2 regions of the Glutamicibacter sp. PAEs-4 genome follow, and region 2 is predicted to be linked to the other one. Evidence: predicted binding sites of a transcription regulator. Region 2 holds the regulator's gene; the other holds the start of a gene.
What was found. The regulator LexA, encoded in region 2, represses DNA repair genes until DNA is damaged. The targets are predictions, from matches to a motif close to TCGAACANNTGTTCGA.
Positions count from the first base shown of each region.

Region 1: the regulator LexA is predicted to act here: its motif matches at 3,334-3,349, upstream of ACR9WD_RS08035 (DUF222 domain-containing protein).

Region 1 is NZ_CP195017.1:1,701,856-1,708,283, reverse strand. Features, by position in the region: gene pepN (aminopeptidase N) at 1-2,056, shown strand, start outside; gene ACR9WD_RS08040 (lipoate--protein ligase family protein) at 2,187-3,242, opposite strand; gene ACR9WD_RS08035 (DUF222 domain-containing protein) at 3,413-5,011, shown strand; gene ACR9WD_RS08030 (type B 50S ribosomal protein L31) at 5,443-5,700, opposite strand; gene ACR9WD_RS08025 (TrmH family RNA methyltransferase) at 5,847-6,278, opposite strand.
Region 2 is NZ_CP195017.1:1,129,678-1,136,105, forward strand. Features, by position in the region: gene hflX (GTPase HflX) at 1-173, shown strand, start outside; gene ACR9WD_RS05315 (ATP-dependent DNA helicase) at 166-2,163, shown strand; gene ACR9WD_RS05320 (glycoside hydrolase family 76 protein) at 2,274-3,353, shown strand; gene lexA (transcriptional repressor LexA) at 3,410-4,129, opposite strand; gene ACR9WD_RS05330 (LysM peptidoglycan-binding domain-containing protein) at 4,388-4,741, shown strand; gene ACR9WD_RS05335 (histidinol-phosphate transaminase) at 4,822-5,928, shown strand; gene hisB (imidazoleglycerol-phosphate dehydratase HisB) at 5,951-6,428, shown strand, end outside.

The DNA.
Region 1 (6,428 bases), 570 kb from region 2:
CTCCTCCTACATCACCGCGGTGCTGGCCGGCCCGTACCACGTGGTGCGCGGCGAGCACGTGCAGAAGCTGGCCGACGGCGAAGAGCTGTCCATTCAGATGGCCGCCACCTGCCGCGCGTCACTGGCCGAGCACTTCGACGGCGAGGAAATCATCAAGCTGACCAGCCAGGGCCTTGACTACTACCACGAGCTGTTCGACTACCCCTACCCGTGGGGCAAGTACGACTCGGCGTTCGTCCCCGAGTACAACCTCGGCGCCATGGAGAACCCGGGCCTGGTCACCTTCACCGAACGCTACGTGTTCACCTCGCACGCCACCGAAGGCCAGTACGAGCAGCGCGGCAACACCCTGATGCACGAGATGGCGCACATGTGGTTCGGCGACCTGGTCACCATGAAGTGGTGGGACGACCTGTGGCTCAAGGAATCCTTCGCCGACTACATCGGCACCCTAGCCAACGACGAGGCCACCGACTTCACCACCGCCTGGACCACCTTCGCCGCGCGCCGCAAGGCCTGGGCCTACGTCGCGGACCAGATGCCCACCACTCACCCGATCGTCGCCGACATCCCCGATTTGCTGGCAGCGGACCAGAACTTCGACGGCATCACCTACGCCAAGGGCGCGTCCGTGCTCAAGCAGCTGGCTGCCTTCGTCGGCGCCGATGCCTTCCGCGACGCCGCCCGCGCCTACTTCCGCAAGCACGCTTACGGCAACACCTCGCTGGATGACTTCCTCGAAGCGCTGGAAGCCGCCAGCGGCCGCGACATGGGCCAGTGGGCCGACGCCTGGCTGAAGACCAGCGGCGTGCCGAAGCTGCACGTCCAGTACGACACCGACGAGTCGGGCACCATCACCTCGGCCTTGCTGATCCAGTCGGGCACCGACCCGGTTACCGCAGCGCCGATCGCCCGCCCTCATGTGCTCTCCGTGGGCGCCTATGAGCTGAAGGAGGGCAAGCTGCGGCGCACCGATTCGGTGCAGGTGGAGCTGGCAGGCGAACAGGTGGCCCTGGACTTCCTCATCGGACGCAAGGTCCCTGACCTGCTGCTGCCCAATGACGGGGACGAGACCTACGCGCTGATCGAATTCGATCCGGTCTCGCGCGCCACCTTGCTTGGCCACCTTTCGGGGCTGACCGACTCGCTGCCGCGCGCCACCTGCTGGGCATCGCTGTGGGATGCGGTGCGCTCGGCCACGCTCGACGCGCAGAGCTATGTGCAGGCCATCCTGGATCACGCGCACACCGTCACCGATGCCGGCGTCTTCGGGGTGCTCACCGACCAGCTGGCCACCTCGATCGCCAAGTACGTGGCTCCCGAGCTGCGCGCCGGGCTGCGCCAGCAGGCAGCCGCAACGCTCACCGGATGGCTGACCGAATTCGAGGCCGGCAGCGACCAGCAGACCACCACCGCGCGCACCCTGGTCCGCCTGGCCCGCTCCGGCGTGGCCCCCGAGGTGCTCGATGCGTTCCTCGGCGAGCAGCCCAACGCCTACCAGGTCACCGTCGACGAGCAGCTGCTCTGGGGTTCCTACATCGCGCTGTCCGCCGCCGGCCGGCTCGATGAAGCCGCCGAAGCACGCATGCACGAGGCCGCCAAGGCCAACCCCACCAGCGTCGCGCAGAACTCGGTACGCACCGCACTGGCCGCCCGCCCGGACCCGCAGGCCAAGGACACCGCCTTCGATACCGTGCTGATGGCCCGCGATGAGCAGGGCGAACTGTCCAACGACGCCCTCTCGGCTACCGCGCTGGGCTTCACCCTGGGTTCGGCCGCACTGCTGGCCCCATTCGAGGAGCGCTACTGGGCCGCGATCCTGCCGGTCTTCGAGACCATGGGCATGGAATTCGCCACCCGCGTGATCGAGGGACTGTATCCAGGCCACCAGGATCTTCAGGGCTCCATCGAGCAGAACAAGGCGCTGGCCACAGCCACCACCTGGCTCGAACGCCACGAGGGCGCCCCGGCCGCACTCAAGCGCATCCTGCTGGAGGAACGCGCCGAGCTGCAGCGCTCGCTGCGGGCCCAGGCCTACAGCCGCGCCAGCCGCTAGCCGATAGCCGCTGGCGCTCCAAGCCGGCCCGCTGCTTCATCAAGCAGAGGGCCGGCTTTTTGCCGCCTGAAACGAAGCAAGGGCCCGTTCTCGATGCGGAATCGAGAACGGGCCCTTGGATCCTGCCGTCTTATGGAACGCGTGCGGTCCACTGCTCGGTGGCGAATTTGGCGGCCGCCAGCTCCTGCGCCGCTTGGCAGGATTCGGCATCCAGCTGTGCCGGCTTGGCACCGGTGCGCTTGGCGAAGGTGTCCATCATGACCTTGATGATCTCCATGCGTTCCAGCTGGGTCTGCGACTTCAGCGGATCAACGCGCTTGACCGCCGAGGCGATGCCCTTGTCGGAAATCTTCTCGCGGCCGATCCGCAGCACCTCGGTCATCTTCTGCGCATCGATGTCGTAGCTCATCGTGACGTGGTGCAGCATCGCGCCATTGGCCAGGCGCTTCTGCGCGGCCCCGCCGATCTTTCCGGCCGGGGTGGCGATGTCGTTCAGCGGCTTGTAGTGCGCCTTCAGCCCGATGCTTTCCAGCGCTTCCATCACCCATGCGTCCAGGAACGGGTAGGAGTCGGCAAAACTCATGCCGTCGACCAGGGACTCGGGCGCGTACAGCGAGTAGGTGATGCAGTTGCCGGCTTCCATGAACATCGCCCCGCCACCGGAAATCCGCCGCACCACCTGGATGCCGTGCTTTTCGGCCTGCTCGATGTCCACTTCGTTCTTGAGCGACTGGAAGGAACCAATGACCACGGCGCCTTCGCTCCAATCCCAGAAGCGGATCGTCGGCTTGCGCGTGCCCTTGGCGATTTGCCGGGTCAGCACCTCATCCAGCGCCACCTGCTCGGTGATGGGGATGATCTCCGGACCTAGGATTTCCCATTCGTGGTCTTCCCACTTGGTGGCATGGCCCAGCGCACGACGTACTACGCGCGCAACGGCGTCCTCGTCGAATCCGAACATCACGGCGTCTTCACGCAGGTTCTCGATCACCGCCGTGCGAATGGTGCTGTGGCTGGCATCGGTTGGCAGGCCGCGGATCGCATCGTTCAGGTCGTCGAGCGCGTCGTCCGGCTCCAGGAAGAAGTCGCCATTCAAGGACACTTCGGTGATCACGCCGTCGGCGGTATCCAAATCTACAACGACTAATTTGCCACCGACTACCTTGTATTCACCATGATGCATCATGTTTTCATTCTATCCCCGGCCACCCGCGAGTCGAATCCGGGCAGCGGTGGACTCGACGGTTCCCGGTCGACGAACACCCCAACGATAACAATCGAATAAATTTTCGAAAAGGCGTCCACAATCCGCGGATTTCCGGGCCAAAATGTCCGACCCCAGCCAGAGAATTAACTATGGCTATACCCGACTTCATCCAAGACGACGATGATGAGCATCGTCTGCCGCTGCTCCCGGCCGGCACCCGCACAGAATCCCACAAGGATTCTTTCTTCAGCGATCGCATCGAACATCAATTGTTCTATGGTCCTGTGAAACGCATGGCCGATGAGCTTTACGACGCGGGGCCGCTCAATGGCCCTCGCGACGCCCTTGAACGGCTGACAATGATCCAGCGCCTGCAGAGCAGCCTTGATGCGCTGACCTCAGTGCTGCTGGCCGACTCAGCCGAACAAGTCAGTGAATCTTTGGCCGATACCATTGCCACGCAGGACTCGAACACCGAGGAGGAGGAACGCGAAGCGCGACGAAGCGCAGAATACTACGGCATCGACCGTGGCAGCGATCAGGTGATCAACTCCAACCTCATCGCGGAAGCGTCCGTCGCCCTGCGCGAGAGCCCGCGCAAGGTAGCCAAACGCATGTTCCATGCCAAGGGACTCCGCTACGTTTGCAAGGACACTCTCATGGCCCTGGCCGCAGGCGAGATCACCGTTAAGGCTGCTCACGACATTGTGAAGTACGCACAAGACTTGCTCCCAGAGCAGATCAGCCAGATGCAACACCTCTTATTGCCCATGGCCAAGACAGCGTCGGATGACGCTATATACCAACGCGCGCGCCGATTCCATGACCGGATGCGCCCCGAGTCTGCCGAGCAAAGGCGCAAGAAGTCCGAGGAGCATCGCAGGCTTACGTTGCAGGATGACGAGAACGGAATGTCCACGCTCAAGTACTGCAACAGCGCCGCTGTGGTTCATTCAATCAAGAACTCCGTGAAATGGGTGGCTGACCAGCACAACGATCCGGAGGATCCCCGTACCCGGGAGCAAATAGAAGCCGATGCCTTTGCCGACATCATCCTCAATGGCTGGCCAGGCCATGAAGGCACACCCCTGAAACCTCGCGTATCCATTACTATTCCCGCGGTCGAGATGCTGGCAGATCCTTCCAGGACCGTGGCCGATCTGGAAGGCTACGGTCCCATTCCGCTGGGCGCCGCGCTGCAGTTGGCCAAGGATGCGCCTTCGTTCCAGCGAGTATTGACCGACCCGTGGACTGGCGCCGCAATAGATGTAGAGCGCAGGAGCTACCGCCCGTCCCAGGGCCTCAAGGATCTGCTGAGGAATCGAGATGAGCATTGCTGCTTCCCTGCCTGCCGCCGTCCAGCAGATCGCTCCGAGATTGACCATATTGACGACTGGGCCCATGGAGGGCACACGATCAGGGAGAATACCCAACTCCTGTGCAAGCAGCATCAAATGTTCAAACACGCATTGGGCTGGAAAGTTGTTGCTCGGCCCGATGGGTCAAAAATGTGGGTGACACCGCATGGCCTGAATTCCATTGTGGTTCCGGGCAGCGTAAAGCGCGTAGATCAGTTCGATCATGTGAGCGATCATTGCCCGGAGCGTCCCAGGGTCATCCCCTTGCCTCATGTCCGATTGACGCCCGAAGTGCGCAGGGTACTCGGGCTCAAGCCGCACATCGACATTCCGGAAAAGAGTCCAGTCACCGAACCCCCGCACATGGGCGGACAACGGGAAACAGGCTGAGTGCCCTAGCCCGGATGATCGATCTTGGGTGACAAACTTTTTCAGTCACCAGCAGCACCACACCACCCATGAACACCCTTCAGGCAGCCGCAATGGAGCCGGTTGCCCAGCTCGATGCGGCCAAAATCGATTCTTCGAGAGGCCAGCGCACACTTTTGCTGTCGCAGCCAGTAGACCTCTACGGCCTTCGCCTCATGAAGCGCCCTGCCTTCGCCACTGACAGAATTCTTCAGTCAGTCGCGTCTTCACCTGGCGATCAAGACACCTGGCGCGTCGCACGTTGCGTTCAACGGAGTCCCGCCGATTTTTCAGTGAGAACTTTTTTCAGTCATTGCAGGTCCGGCATCCGGTGATGGCCAGTCCGTTAAAGCAGCGACGGCGTGTTTCCAGAAACTGGAAACACGCCGCGAAAGCTTGCTAGGGGCGAAGTATTACTTCTTGCCGCCGAAGCCCTTGAAGCGGGCGTTGAAGCGCTCGACACGACCAGCGGTGTCCATGATGCGCTGCTTGCCGGTGTAGAACGGGTGCGAAGCTGCCGAGATTTCGACGTCGATTACTGGGTAGGTGTTGCCATCTTCCCATTCGATGGTCTTGTCCGACTTAGCGGTCGAACGGGTCAGGAACTTTTCGCCGGATGCCAGGTCGTTGAAGACAACTGGGCCGTACTGCGGATGGATATCAGCCTTCATAGCTATACACCTTTTTGTTTATGGCCACTGGATTTTGCCAGCAGCTACTTACTCGGAAATTGTGTCCCGCATTCAGGGCTCCACGTAGAAACCTCAAAGCACAGACAGTCCATCCTATCGCAAAATCGATGACTGCAGAAACGTTCTCAGCGTGGCGCGGAGCACAAATGCCAGAACGCAATTGCGCTTGCGGCACCAACATTCAGTGAATCCACATCACGGTGCATCGGGATGATGACGGCCCGGTCAACGGCGGCGAGAGCTTCATCGGTGACTCCCCTGCCTTCATTGCCCAATATCATCGCGACCTTCTGCCCAGCCTTGATCTCCACTTCGTTCAACGGGATCGCGTCATCGGTCAGTTCCATGGCGAGCATCTCATAGCCATGGTTCTTCAGCGTCTGGAGATCTTCTGGCCAGGACTGCATTCGTACCCAAGGAAGGTCGAAGACCGTACCCATCGAGACACGCGCGCTGCGCCGGTACCAAGGGTCAACGCATTTAGGGGTGAGCAGCACTGCGTCTACCCCGAGGCCTGAGGCCGAGCGGATAATTGCGCCGAGATTGGCGATGGTCATGAACCCTTCCGCACTAATCCACACCTATTGAGTGGGCCCACCATCATCCGCGCATCACCACGAGCACTAAATGTTTTCACAGGTCACACTGCATTGCAGTTCCCAAACAGTGGCCGACGCGGCCTATATGGTGTTCAATGAACCCATGCG
Region 2 (6,428 bases):
GCATCCAGCTTGAGGTGCTCATTCCCTACAACCGCGGGGATTTGATCGCCAAGCTGCACCAGAGCGAATCAGAGATCTTGGAAAGCGAACACCTGGAGGAGGGCACCCGGATGATCGTCAAGGTGCGCGATTCCCTAGCTGCAGAGTTGGAGACCTTCAACCTTCATGGATAAGCAAGAGCAGGCCCTGGGGCTCCTGGAGGCCGCGGTCACTTCCATGGGCGGTGCCATGCGCACCGGCCAACAGGAAATGGTCAAGCATGTGGTCAGCGCGCTGGAAGATGAAAAGCACTTGCTGGTGCAGGCAGGCACCGGCACCGGCAAGTCGATGGGCTACCTGATTCCGGCATTGGCCCACGCGCAGACCAGCGCCAAGCCGGTGATCGTCTCCACCGCGACCTTGGCGCTGCAATCGCAGATTGTCGGCCGTGACGTGCCGCGGTTGCTCGAATCGCTCAAGGGCAAGCTCTCGCGCCCGATGGATGTGGCCCTGCTCAAGGGACGCTCGAACTACCTGTGCCAGTACAAGCTCGGCGGCGGGTACCCGGATGACGAAGGCACGCTTTTCTCGATGGATGAGCCGGCAGCTCCTGCCGGCACCACCTATTCGCCGTTGGCCAGCGAGGTCATGAAGCTGCGCGAATGGGCTGAAGAGACTGAGACCGGTGACCGCGATGAGCTGGTGCCCGGGGTCAGCGACAAGGCGTGGAAGCAGGTCTCGGTCTCGGCCATGGAGTGCTTGGGGTCGCAGAAGTGCCCGATGGCTGATGAATGCTTCTCGGAGATGGCTCGTGCCCGTGCCGCGGAAGCGGACGTGGTCATTACCAACCACGCCCTGCTGGCGGTATCGGCCTTCGAGGGGCTTTCGGTCCTCCCGGACTTCGAAGTCGCAATCATCGATGAGGCCCACGAACTGCAAGACCGCGTGACCAGCTCGGTGTCCGGGGCGCTCTCCGCACGCATGGTGCTCACCGCGGCTGGCGGTGCCAAACGCCATTGCGGCGTCAACGTGGATGAGATGGTCAAGGCGGCGAACCGCCTGGAGAAGTCGTTGACCGGTGTGCCCACGGGGCTGCTGGAACATGGCCTGCGCGAAGACATGGGCATCGCCCTGAACGACATCGTGGAACAGGCCCGGCTGGCGTTGGCGCTGTCCAAGCCCGAAGCCAATGCACCGGCTGACGGCGGACGACAGACCGCCCGCTCCCAGCTGCAGGCGGTGATGGACGATGCGATTCGCATGCTCGAATCCGAAGAGCGCCGCGAGGTGCTGTACACCACCCGTCCGCGGGAGTTTGTCGAAGGCCGGGGCTACGTCGAAGCTGACGAGACCCAGCCAGCCACGTTGAACGTTGCCCCGTTGTCCGTTGCTGGCAAGCTGCGCGAAGGGCTGTTCGACGGGCGCACGGTCGTCTTGACCAGCGCTACCTTGGCTATCGGCTCGCAGTTCGATTCGGTCGCAGGCTCCCTGGGTCTGATGGGCGCAGGGGCTCCGTCCTGGACCGGCGTGGACGTCGGCAGTCCCTTCGATTACCCGAAGCAGGGCATCCTGTACGTAGCCAAGCATCTGCCCAAGCCGGGCCGCCAACTGGCCGCCGAGACGCTGGATGAGATCGAGGATCTCATCAAGGCCTCCGGCGGCGGTGCACTGGCTCTGTTCACTTCGAAACGCTCCGCCGAAGAAGCGGCAAGCATCTTGCGCGAACGCCTGGACGTGGAGATCCTGTGCCAGGGCGAGGGCAGCATGAAGTCGCTGGTCGAGCAGTTCAGCAGCGAACGCGACACCTGCCTGTTCGGAACCATGACCCTGTGGCAGGGCGTGGACGTGCCAGGAGATTCCTGCCGGCTGGTCATCATCGACAAGATCCCGTTCCCGCGCCCGGACGATCCGATCTCCAAAGCCCGTTCCGAGGACGTGGCCAAGCATGGCGGCAACGGCTTCATGCAGGTGGCCGCCACCCATGCGGCGATTCGCCTGGCACAGGGCGCTGGACGCCTGATCCGTTCGGTCGGGGACAAGGGCGTGGTGGCGATCCTCGATTCGCGCATGGCCACTGCACGGTACGGCAGCTTCTTGAAAGCGACGCTGCCGCCGATGTGGCCGACTGTCGACAAGAAGGTCATCACCGGAGTTCTCCAGCGCTTGAACCCGGACGGGAAATAGCCGCAGCCAGAGCATGAACTTGAGCTGTCCTCGGACTTGGGGCAGCTCAAGTTCTTTAAGCACTATCAGCAGGATGGTTGGAGATGCACTAAGGTCTGTGACAAGAACTGATGCCGCGTGAACCGGAAGGCACCATGGAGTCCATGCAGGAATTGGCACACCAAGCCGCCATCGACACCCACCAGCGTTTCGGACGGCGCCTCTTGCGGCTGCCCGGAACCTGGATTGGGCAGAGCTACAGCAGGGCGCACCGGTTGCGCGACGGAAGCTTGCTCAGCGATCTCAATGGCTGCGCGCACCCGTTGTCGGAGTGGAACTATTGGTGGCAGGCGCATTATCTGGATGCCATCATTGATGACGGCTACTCCTATCTGGCCGCAGGCGACGCGGAATCGGCGCGTGCCGAGCTGGCCCGGGCCAATCATCTGTTGCGTGGCATTCGAATTCGCAACTTCGGGATGCTGCCCAACTACTTCTTCGACGATATGGCGTGGCTTGCCTTGGCCAGCGGCCGTCTGGCGCAGTTCACGCTGGCCGTGACGGGAGAAGGAAACCACGCTGCTCAGACTGCAATGCGGGTGCTGGGAGAACAGCTTCAAGCTGGCATGGACGAGGTGCTGGGCGGCGGCCTGTACTGGTCGAAAAAACGGGATTTCAAGAATACGCCGGCCAATGCGCCGGCGGCCCTGTTCTTCGGCCGAACCGGCCAGGAGGACACCGCACGGCAGGTCCTCCAATGGCTGGAGAAGAACCTGTTCAGCGCCGAGCGTGGGCTGTATCTGGACGGGGTGCGGTTGACCAGCCAGGGGCACACGATGGAGCCAGCGGTCTATACCTATAACCAGGGCACGGTGCTAGGCGCGTTGCTTGAGCTTGGCGAGCCGGCCGATCTGGCTCACGCCCAGGTGCTGATCGATGCGACCACGCACTCGCTGTCTTCCGCGGCCCGAGTACTCGCGTTCAACCGCGGGGGAGACGGGAACCTTTTTGCCGGAATCCTGTGCCGGTATCTGGCCCTCGCCGCGAAAGATCACCGCTTGGAAGCACCAAGCAGGGAGCAGGCCAGGCAACTGGTCACGGCAACTGCAGGCCATCTGATCGACCAGGAACCGCGCCGGCTCTCGGCGGCAGTCCAGCGCTGGATGATCTTCGCCGCGGCCGCCCAGATCGAGCTCGAGGCCGGCGAGTAGCTGATTAAACGAAAATTGCGCTGGTGCCAAGCACCAGCGCAATATCCACACGAAATCTAGAGTGAGCGCATGACCGAGACGACCCGTCCCATGATCTTTGCTGCATCACCCAAAATCGGTTCGTAGCGCGAGTTCTGCGGAAGCAGCCAAGTATGCCCATCACGCTGCCGGAAGGTCTTGACGGTCGCTTCCTCGTCCAGCAGGGCTGCGACGATGTCGCCGTTGTCTGCCGTCTGCTGTCGGCGGACAACTACCCAGTCGCCATCGCAAATCGCGGCGTCAACCATTGAATCGCCGGACACCTTGAGCATGAACAGTTCCCCGTGGCCCACGAGCTGACGAGGCAACGAGAAAACATCTTCGACGGACTGTTCTGCCAGGATCGGACCGCCAGCAGCAATACGGCCAACCAGCGGAACCATGGTGGTGTCAGCAGAAGTGCTCAGCTCAATGATCTTGGCGTCTTCGCTGGCAGCCGGCTCGACCGGCTCCGAGACCTCGGCCTTTTCTGCATCGTCGGACAATTGCAGCGGCAGCAGGATTTCCATCGCGCGCGGACGGCGTGGGTCTCGACGGATATAGCCGAGCTTTTCCAACTGGCTCAACTGGTGGGTCACGCTCGAAAGACTCTTGAGTCCGACAGCGTCGCCAATCTCACGCATCGATGGCGGATAACCGTTCTTGCCGATAGACCGCTGGATCGTCTCAAGGATCTTCTTTTGGCGAATCGTCAGCGAACGTGCATTCGATCGGGGAGTGCGTTGTGATGCTGACATGAGATTTTGCCTTCCCTAGCAATCATTCGAAAGTTTGCGTGTCCAAACTGTCGGAGCTAGATGGTGAGATGTTTTCATTGCTCGTCTACTTCGAAATCTTAGTAGATAAGCGAGCTTCTTTCAAAGATTTGTTCGAAAACTTCTGGACAAGTTCCGCAAATCTCTGTTAGAACAGATATACGAGGTTCGAACAAGTTTTCGAATCCGTTCTTTCGAATAAAAATTCGCATCACTTGAATTTCTTGAGGAGACAACGTCATGGCTACCGTCGCACTTGACTCAGATCAAACCCAAGCGCCGCTGAAAATCCGCATCAACCGCCGCGGTTGGGCTGTGCTGGTGGGGATGCCCGTTTTCGCACTCACGATCGCTGCTGCTTTCTTCTTCTCCATGTTCGCCTCTGACGCGCATGCCGCGGCAGAAGATCCTACTGGGGTTGGAACCATCGATGTGACCGTGATCCCCGGGGATACGCTTTGGAGTTTGGCTCGCGACTATGCCACCGGTTACGACGTGACTTCCGCAGTTGGCCACATCGCGGAGCTCAACGCCTTGGACGGCAGCGAAATCCAGGTTGGAGATACCTTGTCGATTCCGGTCATTGCCGGCTAGCTTCCCCCGCTGTCCAGTGTTTGTTACCTGCAGCCGTAGCGGATTCACTGGCGGGCTCGCTGCGCACGTAGACTTGATGCGTGAATGACCGCAGTGAACTTTTGAGTCAGCTGCCCTTGCGTGAGAATCTCCGCGGGCTATCCCCTTATGGCGCACCGCAAATTGACGTGCCGATCCAGTTGAACGTCAACGAGAACACCCATCCGTTGCCACCGGTAGTTGTAGACGCCATTGCCCAGGAAGTGGCCAAGGCAGCGGCAACTCTGAATCGCTATCCCGACCGCGAGTTCACCGAGCTTCGTGAACTTCTTGCCGCTTACCTCGGCCACTCGCTCACCAAGGAGAACATCTGGGCCGCGAACGGTTCGAATGAAATCCTGCAGCAGATCCTGCAAGCCTTCGGTGGTCCAGGCCGTACCGTGATGAGCTTCGGCCCCACCTACTCCATGTACCCGCTGTTGGCCAGTGGTACTGATACCACCTATATCGCCGGTGAACGCGCCGAGGATTTCACCCTGTCCGCCGAATCTGCAGCCGCGCAGGTCCGCGAGCACAAGCCGAATATCGTGTTCCTGTGCTCGCCGAACAACCCCACCGGCACCGCCCTTGGCCTTGATGTCATCACGGCCGTGTACGAAGCCATGAGCGAGCACAACGGCATGGTGATCGTTGACGAGGCGTACGCCGAATTCTCCTTGGCCAGCACCAAGTCCGCACTGAGCCTGCTTGAAGGCCGCCAGCGATTGATCGTCTCGCGCACCATGTCCAAGGCATTCGGCCTGGCCGGCGCACGCGTCGGCTACCTGGCCGCCGCGCCAGAAGTCACCGATGCCATCCGCTTGGTGCGGCTGCCATACCACCTGTCGGCCGTGACCCAGGCAACGGCGATCGCTGCCTTGAAGAACATCGAGTTGCTGCTGGCGCAGGTCGAAGACATCAAGTCCCAACGTGACCGCATCGTCGCGCGCTTGAAGGAACTGGGCCTGAAGCCATCGGTCTCCGACTCCAACTTCGTCTTCTTCGGTGGCGTCGAAGACCCCCACGCTATTTGGGAAGGCCTGTTGGAAGCCGGCATCATCATCCGCGACAATGGAATTCCGGGGACCTTGCGTGTTACGGCCGGAACCGAATCAGAAACCACAGCCTTCTTGGAACGACTTGCCGAACTGCTCGGCTCGCAGAAGTAATCAAAGACAAGCGAAGGAAGACATGTCTGCCGAATTGATTGGCGCACGTCGCGCCCGCATGGAACGCGTGACCAGCGAATCGTCCGTATTCGTTGAATTGGATCTCGATGGAACCGGCGTCTCGGAGATCAGCACCTCGGTGCCGTTCTATGACCACATGCTGACTGCGCTCTCCAAGCATTCGCTCATCGACCTCACCGTGCGTGCTACCGGCGATACCCACATCGATGTCCACCACACCGTTGAGGACACCGCGATCACCATCGGCGAAGTGCTGCGCGTGGCGCTGGGCAACAAGGCAGGCATCCGCCGCTTCGGCACCTCCTACGCTCCGCTGGACGAGGCGCTGTCCCGCTCGGTCGTCGATGTCTCGGGCCGGCCATACCTCGTGCACTCCGGCGAGCCTGCTGGCCAGGAATACCACTTGATCGGCGGGCACTTCACCGGCTCGATGACCCGCCACGTCTTCGAAGCCATCACCTTCCACGCACAGATCTGCG